Regions from separate parts of the Geobacillus uzenensis genome, predicted to be linked through region 2. Evidence: a T-box and tRNA genes for the amino acid it is inferred to sense, from the RefSeq annotation. Region 2 holds a T-box; the other holds one or more tRNA genes.
What was found. The T-box of region 2 lies ahead of ileS (isoleucine--tRNA ligase). A T-box ahead of a tRNA ligase gene usually reads a tRNA of that ligase, here a tRNA-Ile.

Region 1: it has a tRNA-Ile gene. The T-box ahead of ileS (isoleucine--tRNA ligase) is inferred to sense a tRNA for this amino acid. The anticodon was not compared.

Annotation. Positions count from the first base shown of each region.
Region 1 covers NZ_NEWL01000008.1:113,517-117,900, forward strand. The annotation lists gene B9L21_RS13205 (B3/4 domain-containing protein) at 1-348, shown strand, start outside; tRNA gene B9L21_RS13210 (tRNA-Glu) at 526-597, opposite strand; tRNA gene B9L21_RS13215 (tRNA-Ser) at 603-695, opposite strand; tRNA gene B9L21_RS13220 (tRNA-Asn) at 702-776, opposite strand; tRNA gene B9L21_RS13225 (tRNA-Ile) at 966-1,042, opposite strand; tRNA gene B9L21_RS13230 (tRNA-Gly) at 1,048-1,118, opposite strand; tRNA gene B9L21_RS13235 (tRNA-His) at 1,436-1,508, opposite strand; tRNA gene B9L21_RS13240 (tRNA-Thr) at 1,517-1,592, opposite strand; tRNA gene B9L21_RS13245 (tRNA-Ser) at 1,625-1,715, opposite strand; tRNA gene B9L21_RS13250 (tRNA-Ile) at 1,733-1,809, opposite strand; tRNA gene B9L21_RS13255 (tRNA-Met) at 1,818-1,891, opposite strand; tRNA gene B9L21_RS13260 (tRNA-Ala) at 1,909-1,984, opposite strand; tRNA gene B9L21_RS13265 (tRNA-Pro) at 1,994-2,067, opposite strand; tRNA gene B9L21_RS13270 (tRNA-Arg) at 2,073-2,146, opposite strand; tRNA gene B9L21_RS13275 (tRNA-Leu) at 2,150-2,235, opposite strand; tRNA gene B9L21_RS13280 (tRNA-Gly) at 2,243-2,317, opposite strand; tRNA gene B9L21_RS13285 (tRNA-Lys) at 2,322-2,397, opposite strand; tRNA gene B9L21_RS13290 (tRNA-Thr) at 3,220-3,292, opposite strand; tRNA gene B9L21_RS13295 (tRNA-Phe) at 3,308-3,383, opposite strand; tRNA gene B9L21_RS13300 (tRNA-Asp) at 3,554-3,629, opposite strand; tRNA gene B9L21_RS13305 (tRNA-Met) at 3,633-3,709, opposite strand; tRNA gene B9L21_RS13310 (tRNA-Val) at 3,873-3,948, opposite strand; rRNA gene rrf (5S ribosomal RNA) at 3,958-4,074, opposite strand.
Region 2 covers NZ_NEWL01000006.1:655,209-659,592, forward strand. The annotation lists gene ileS (isoleucine--tRNA ligase) at 1-1,794, opposite strand, end outside; T-box leader at 1,850-2,072, opposite strand; gene B9L21_RS10715 (DivIVA domain-containing protein) at 2,162-2,674, opposite strand; gene B9L21_RS10720 (RNA-binding protein) at 2,751-3,524, opposite strand; gene B9L21_RS10725 (YggT family protein) at 3,627-3,899, opposite strand; gene B9L21_RS10730 (cell division protein SepF) at 3,903-4,334, opposite strand; gene B9L21_RS10735 (YggS family pyridoxal phosphate-dependent enzyme) at 4,347-4,384, opposite strand, start outside.

The DNA of each region.
Region 1 (4,384 bases), on a different contig from region 2:
TTCTTTTCGCTCTATTATAAAATTCCACTCGGCATTTACGATCTTGACCGCATCGAAGGATCGGTGACCATCGCCGTAGGCACAGAACATGACGAATACATAGCCCTAAATGGCCGCACCGTCAACTTTGCCAATAAACTCGTCAGCAAAGATGAGCGCGGCCCGTTCGGCAGCCCGATCGTTGATTCCGAGCGCACAGCGGTGACGAAAGAAACGAAAAACGCTTTGCAAATTGTTTATTTTCTTCCGTCGATGACCGAAGATGCCGCCAACCGCCAGCTTCAGGCCATTCAAACGATGTTTACGCAAATCCATGGCGGCGAGGCCGAAGCGCAGTTGCTGGTATAATAAAAAAACGCAATGCCCCGTTCTTTGACGAAACGAAACACTGCGTTGTCCCCAATATTAAAAACTAACGATTCTCATTATAACAAAACCGTATGCACATGACAAGAAAAAGCGCAAAAATCGACAAAAACAGCTGTATAAAAGGGCACCAGAACGTTCTGGTGCCAAAAACTCAAGTGACCCGTACGGGATTCGAACCCGTGTTACCGCCGTGAAAGGGCGGTGTCTTAACCACTTGACCAACGGGCCAAACATGGCGGAGAAGGCGGGATTTGAACCCGCGCGCCGCAAAACTGCGACCTAACGGTTTAGCAAACCGTCCCCTTCAGCCACTTGGGTACTTCTCCATGAAATGGCTCCGCAAGTAGGATTCGAACCTACGACCTACCGGTTAACAGCCGGTTGCTCTACCGCTGAGCTATTGCGGAATAATCAAAAATTATTGTTCAAAGCTTGCCCTGTCCCTTCTTCTGCCAGCATTCTCAAAGAAGCAAGATGCGTCGAGGCAACTCGCAGCCTACTCGACGAAGTTAAGGCTCGTCGCTAAGCGATGGCGGAATGATCAAAGATGCTCGCTTTATATTATAACGAATCATCTGACAATGCACAATGGAAAATGGTGGGCCTAAGTGGACTTGAACCACCGACCTCACGCTTATCAGGCGTGCGCTCTGACCAGCTGAGCTATAGGCCCATCAAAGCGGGTGATGGGAATCGAACCCACGACATCAGCTTGGAAGGCTGAGGTTTTACCACTAAACTACACCCGCACATAGCTTCTTCTACCATTCACCACGCGATTTCATGCCTCTTCCTCTGCCAGCATTCTCAAAGAAGCAGAGTGCGTCGAGGCAACTCGCAGCCTATTCGATGAAGCTAGGCTCGTGGCTGAGGTTTTACCACTAAACTACACCCGCACATAGCTTCTTCTACCATTCATCACGCGATTTCACGCCTCTTCCTCTGCCAGCATTCTCAAAGAAGCAGGGTGCGTCAAGGCAACTCGTAGCCTATTCGATGAAGCTAGGCTCGTGGCTGAGGTTTTACCACTAAACTACACCCGCAACAAAGATAAGGGAAGAGAAAGGGCGACTAGTGGGAATCGAACCCACGCATGCCAGAGCCACAATCTGGTGCGTTAACCACTTCGCCATAGCCGCCACATTGATGGTGCCGGCTGCAGGACTTGAACCCGCAACCTACTGATTACAAGTCAGTTGCTCTACCAATTGAGCTAAGCCGGCACAACAGATTGACCTAAGTTGCACAATCATTATGGCGGAGGAGGAGGGATTCGAACCCCCGCGCGCCTTGCGACGCCTCTCGGTTTTCAAGACCGACCCCTTCAACCACTTGGGTACTCCTCCAAAAAGTAACGTAGTAATGGTGGACCTTGTAGGACTCGAACCTACGACCGGACGGTTATGAGCCGTCTGCTCTAACCAGCTGAGCTAAAGGTCCAATAATAGTGGCGGTGGAGGGGATCGAACCCCCGACCTCACGGGTATGAACCGTACGCTCTAGCCAGCTGAGCTACACCGCCAAAATGATATAGTGAAATGGTGGAGCCTATCGGGATCGAACCGATGACCTCCTGCGTGCAAAGCAGGCGCTCTCCCAGCTGAGCTAAGGCCCCACAGGAAAATCGGGAAGACAGGATTTGAACCTGCGACCTCACGGACCCGAACCGTGTGCTCTACCAAGCTGAGCTACTTCCCGATGAACGCGCTCGAGAGGATTCGAACCCCTAACCTTCTGATCCGTAGTCAGATGCTCTATCCAATTGAGCTACGAGCGCAAGTGCCGAGGGCCGGACTCGAACCGGCACGGTAGTTACCTACCCCAGGATTTTAAGTCCTGTGCGTCTGCCAATTCCGCCACCCCGGCGGGCGAGTGGAGCGGAAGACGGGGCTCGAACCCGCGACCCCCACCTTGGCAAGGTGGTGTTCTACCGCTGAACTACTTCCGCAAAATGGTGAGCCATGGAGGACTCGAACCTCCGACCCTCTGATTAAAAGTCAGATGCTCTACCTGCTGAGCTAATGGCTCATAGCAATCATAACACTCTAAGTACTAACGAGCTCTACCTGCCTCTTCCTCTACCAGCTGTTTCGAGGATGCTCGGTGCGTCGAGGCAACTCGCAACAAACTCAAAGATGCAGCGCTCGTTGCTGAGCTAATGGCTCATAGCAATCATAACACTCTAAGTACTAACGAGCTCTACCTGCCTCTTCCTCTACCAGCTGTTTCGAGGATGCTCGGTGCGTCGAGGCAACTCGCAGCAAACTCAAAGATGCAGCGCTCGTTGCTGAGCTAATGGCTCATAGCAATCATAACACTCTAAGTACTAACGAGCTCTACCTGCCTCTTCCTCTACCAGCTGTTTCGAGGATGCTCGGTGCGTCGAGGCAACTCGCAACAAACTCAAAGATGCAGCGCTCGTTGCTGAGCTAATGGCTCATAGCGATCATAACACTCTAAGTACTGACGAGCTCTACCTGCCTCTTCCTCTACCAGTTGTTTCAAGGATGCTCGGTGCGTCGAGGCAACTCGCAGCAAACTCAAAGATGCAGCGCTCGTTGCTGAGCTAATGGCTCATAGCAATCATAACACTCTAAGTACTGACGAGCTCTACCTGCCTCTTCCTCTACCAGCTGTTTCGAGGATGCTCGGTGCGTCGAGGCAACTCGCAACAAACTCAAAGATGCAGCGCTCGTTGCTGAGCTAATGGCTCATAGCGATCATAACACTCTAAGTACTAACGAGCTCTACCTGCCTCTTCCTCTACCAGCTGTTTCGAGGATGCTCGGTGCGTCGAGGCAACTATAACCGAACCTAATGGCTCATAACTTTCTCGAGTAAAATAAGGAATGCCGGCTGCAGGACTTGAACCCGCAACCTACTGATTACAAGTCAGTTGCTCTACCAATTGAGCTAAGCCGGCATATCGATATGATAATGGTGGCTCGGGACGGAATCGAACCGCCGACACAAGGATTTTCAGTCCTTTGCTCTACCGACTGAGCTACCGAGCCATATGTTATTTTTAACTCGCTCATTGATTGCTCTGTGCCTCTTCCTCTACCAGCTGATTCAAAGATGCTCGATGCGTCGAGGCAACTCGCAGCAAACTCGATGATGTTGATGCTCGTCTCTACCGACTGAGCTGTCGAGCCATACTGTATTTTTCGCAATTTTGGAACAATGGCGGTCCCGACGGGACTCGAACCCGCGATCTCCTGCGTGACAGGCAGGCATGTTAACCACTACACTACGGGACCATTTGGTTGCGGGGGCAGGATTTGAACCTGCGACCTTCGGGTTATGAGCCCGACGAGCTACCGGACTGCTCCACCCCGCGGCGATAAGAAATGGATTTGTTTCGATCATGCACTGAGTGTTGGTTTAAATGTTTGTTGCCTCTTCCTCTGCCAGCTGATTCAAAGATGCTCGATGCGTCGAGGCAACTCGCAGCGTATTCGATGAAGCAAATGCTCGTTGCTCCACCCCGCGACGATTTAGAGTGGTGGAGGATGACGGGATCGAACCGCCGACCCCTTGCTTGTAAGGCAAGTGCTCTCCCAGCTGAGCTAATCCTCCATGGATCGTGCCTAGCAGCGACCTACTCTTGCAGGGGCGCTGGCCCCAACTACCATCGGCGCTGGAGAGCTTAACTTCCGTGTTCGGGATGGGAACGGGTGTTTCCTCTCCGCTATCACCACTAGGCAATAATGGACAAGTTTTATTATAAGGAAAGTTGAATTGTTGTCAAGCTTTTTTTCATTCCCTCAAAACTAGATAACCGTGTGGGGGAAGAAGCCGCGGCGCTTCCGCTTTTTGTCTAGCTCCGGCCGCCATCGGCTCGCGACGCTTCGGTCCTGCTGTGGCGGCATAGCCTCCTCGCAGGCCCTCCAGCGCGTCTCGCCGATAGGCAGGCGGCCTCTGCTTTTCGTACTGTCTAGCTCCGGCCGCCATCGGCTCGCGACGCTTCGGTCCTGCTGCGGCGGGCTAAGCCCGCTCGCAGGCCCTCCAGCGC
Region 2 (4,384 bases):
GAGCGACTTGCTCATTTTCCGCCCTTCGCCGTCCAAGACAAAGCCGTGGCTCAACACGCCTTTGTACGGCGCTTTGCCGGTGACGGCAACGGCGGTGGACAGCGATGAGTTGAACCAGCCGCGATATTGGTCGGACCCTTCCAAGTACAGATCAGCCGGGCGCGCGAGATCATCGCGTTCGACCAACACGGCTTGATGCGACGAACCGGAGTCAAACCAGACGTCCATAATATCCGTCTCTTTCGTAAAGAGGCCGTTCGGGCTGGACGGATGGGTGAATCCTTCCGGCAGCAAGTCTTTCGCCTCGCGCTCAAACCAGACGTTCGATCCGTATTGGCGGAACAAGTTCGACACATGCTCGATCGTTTCATCGGTGATGATCGGTTCGCCGTTTTCGCCGTAAAAAACCGGAATCGGCACGCCCCAGGCGCGCTGGCGGGAAATGCACCAGTCGCCGCGGTCGCGCACCATGTTGTGGATGCGGATTTCCCCCCATTCCGGAATCCATTTCGTGTCTTTGATCGCTTGAAGCAGCTCGCTGCGGATTTTATCGATCGACGCAAACCATTGCGTTGTCGCCCGGAAAATCGTTGGCTGCTTCGTCCGCCAGTCGTGCGGATACGAGTGGGTGATAAACCCAAGCTTCAGCAAAGCGCCGGCTTCCTCAAGCTTCTGTGTAATCGCCTTGTTGGCGTCTTCGTAAAACATTCCTTCAAACCCCGGCGCTTCGCTCGTCATATAGCCGCGCTCGTCGACCGGGCAAAGAACGGGAAGCCCGTATTTTTGCCCGACGAGAAAGTCGTCTTCCCCGTGGCCCGGCGCCGTATGGACGCAGCCCGTGCCGGCGTCGGTCGTGACGTGCTCACCGCAGACGACCAACGAATCGCGCTCATAGAACGGATGTTTCGCGACGACGTACTCAAGTTCTTTTCCTTTTACGGTTTTAACGACGGACCACGCCTCCCAGCCGACTTCTTTCGCTACCGATTCGGCCAAGGCGGCGGCGACGACGTATTTCTGCCCATTGGCGTTAACGACGTGGTAGTCCAGGTCCGGGTGAACAGCGATCGCCAAGTTCGCCGGAATCGTCCACGGCGTCGTCGTCCAAATGACGATTCGCTCATCGCCCTCAAGCACGCCTTTGCCGTCTTTCACCGGGAAGGCGACATAAATCGACGGCGAACGCTTGTCTTTATATTCGATTTCCGCTTCAGCGAGCGCCGATTCGCTTGACGGGGACCAATAGACCGGCTTCAACCCTTTGTAAATGAGCCCTTTTTTCGCCATTTCGCCGAACACTTTAATTTGCTGGGCTTCGTATTCCGGTTTGAGGGTGATATACGGGTTGTCCCAATCGCCACGCACGCCGAGCCGTTTAAACTGCCGGCGCTGGTTGTCAATTTGTTCATACGCATATTGTTCGCACAGCTTGCGGAACTCAGCGACGCTCATTGATTTGCGGTCGACGCCTTGTTTCGTAAGCGCCGTTTCAATCGGCAGGCCGTGCGTGTCCCAGCCCGGCACGTACGGCGCACAAAAACCGTTCATCGATTTATAGCGGACAATGATATCTTTTAAAATTTTGTTTAGCGCATGCCCCATATGAATATCGCCGTTGGCGTACGGCGGACCGTCGTGCAGGACAAACAGCGGCCGACCTTTCGTCCGCTCCTGCACTTTTCGGTAAATGTCCATGTCGTCCCATTTTTTTTGCATTTCCGGCTCCCGCTTCGGCAAGTTGCCGCGCATTGGGAACTCCGTTTGCGGCATGAGCAGCGTCTCTTTGTAGTCCATCTTTCTTTGCTCCTCCTCCAAGTATCAAATCAAAATAAAAAACCGTTCTCTCCCGGCAAGGGACGAGAACGGTCTCGCGGTACCACCCTTTTTGGCCATGGCAACTCAACGCATAGCCCACTTTCCATTCGTAACGGGAATGACGCGCCATGGCCTACTTGACGTTCGGCATGGAACTCCAGGGTGATGTTCACTCTTGCGCCGATGCCGGGCTTCCACCGTCCCCGGCTCGCTGCGATCAGCTGTTCAAGAGCTACTGTCCCTTTCATCGTCGCTCACATGTTCTCCTCGACCAAAGCCAACCGCACCAATGACGGTCAGCACAGCGATTTTTGCCATTTATTATAAATGAGACAAATAGCGCTCGTCAAGGCTGAGACAACGGCTCTTTCGCCTCTTCTTCCAAATCGGGCGTCTCGTATTCCATCAACTCGTCCCAGTCACGGCTGTTGATCATATCGAGCTGCGCCTCGACCAACATGCGGAAGCGGGCGCGGAACACCTTCGACTGCCGCTTGAGTTCCTCGATTTCCAGCGCGATTTTCCGCGATTTGGCCAGCGCATCGCCGATGATGCGCTCCGCGTTTTTCTCCGCTTCTTTAATGATCAGCTTCGCCTCTTTTTGTGCGTTGCGCTTCACTTCTTCCGCTGCTTCCTGAGCCACAAGAATCGACTTATTTAACGTTTCTTCAATGTTGGAAAAGTAATTCAATTTTTCCGTCAGTTCGGCCACTTTTTCTTCCAGCTGCTTTTTTTCACGGATGAGCATTTCGTAATCTTTAATAATTTGATCCAAAAACTCATTCACTTCATCTTCGTCATACCCGCGAAATCCGCGGCTGAATTCCTTGTTGTGAATATCTAATGGCGTTAACGGCACAACGGCCACCTCCGTCTCCATCGTTCCTTTTCTTCGTTAATTCGACACGATTTGCCCATTTCCTGCTCCCGCTCGATTATTTTTGTCGACCGATGCGCACAAGCCAGCGTTCCTTTTTCGTCGGCCCTTCTACAGAAAACAGCTTGCAGCGGCCAAAACCGCGCGCCGACAGCACATCGCCCGGCCCGCAGACGAAATCAGGCTTGTCCACCACCTTCCAATTCACTTTGACAAGCCCGCTTTCGACAAGCGTCCGCGCCTTGTCGCGCGCGAGGCGGAATGCTTGGGCAAGCACCGCATCGAGCCTTAGAGAAGACACCGTGACCGTTCCTTCCTCCCACGTTTCGGCAAGCGGCATGGCAGCTGACAGCGGCAACAGCTCAAGCGAAACCGGCGCTTTGCCGATCGTCCCAACATGGAGGCGAATGTAATCGGCCACCTCGGCGGCGGCAAAAAATTGGATCTCTCCTCCTTGGACGAGAATGTCGCCGAACTTGCCCCGCCGCAAGCCGAGCGACATGAGCGCTCCTAAGACGTCGCGGTGTTCAAGGGAAACGAATTTGCCTGGATAGCGGACAGCGAACAAGGCGATGTCATAATCCTCCTCATTCGGTTCGAAATACGGCGGATACAAAAGCGCCCGCTTCCGCTCGACAAACAGAGCGCCGCCGAAAAAGGACACGCGCACGTCTCCGTCGCTGCCGACGATGCTTTGCACGATTTGCTGCTCGCGCGGATCAAGAAAATCGGTCAGCTTCGGAGCGTACTGATGTTCTACCATTTCCTTCCATTCCATTACATGATCGATGAATTGATGTTCCTCTTTGCGGAAGTGCTGATACAGCTCCATTCCCATTCACCTTGCCTCATAAAGAAAGGAACCCGGAACGGATTCCTCCCGCTATTCCGCCCGCCTGCGCCTGGGCCAAACGATGCGCGCTCCGTCCGGCTGCTAAAACTGCGCTTTAAGGATATCAAACAACGCATACAGCCCTCTTGTCGCAAATTCAAGGACAATAAAGGCGATGATCGGGGAGATGTCAATGATGCCAAGCGGCGGAATAACGCGCCGAAACGGCTCTAAATACGGCTCGCAAATGGCGGCAAGCAGCTGGCCAAACCGCGTCTCGCGGGCGTTCGGAAACCATGACATTAAAATATAAATGATCAGCGCATATGAATATACTTGAATGAGCGTCGTTAAAAACGTAAGCACATAATCCAACGGCTACCACCTCTTTATCGGTCTGTCATCCTCGCCATCAAGCGAAATTGCGCCGCTGACGTCGACGTTTTCCGGGGTGCATAAAAAAATTTTCGTGCCGACTTGCTGAATGTCGCCGCCAATAGCGTACACGGTGCCGCTTAAAAAGTCGACGATCCGCTTCGCCTGCTCGTGCTGAATGCGCTGCAAATTGACGATGACTGCCCGCCGGCTTTTCAAATGGTCGGCAATCTCTTGCGCCTCGGCGTACACCCGCGGCTCGGCGAGCACGACCTTCGCCGATTTTTGCACGCTTTGCAAGCTGACGACATTCGCCTTGTTTGCCGCCTTCAGCGGCGGCGCCTCCTCTTCTGGCTGCGGCGCTTCATATTCTTCTTCATAGTCTTCGTAGTCTTCCTCTAAAAAATAATCGCGAAATTTTTTCATCAATCCCACCGGTCTCACCTCCTACATTGATCCGACAAGCGCGCTGCCGATGCGTACAA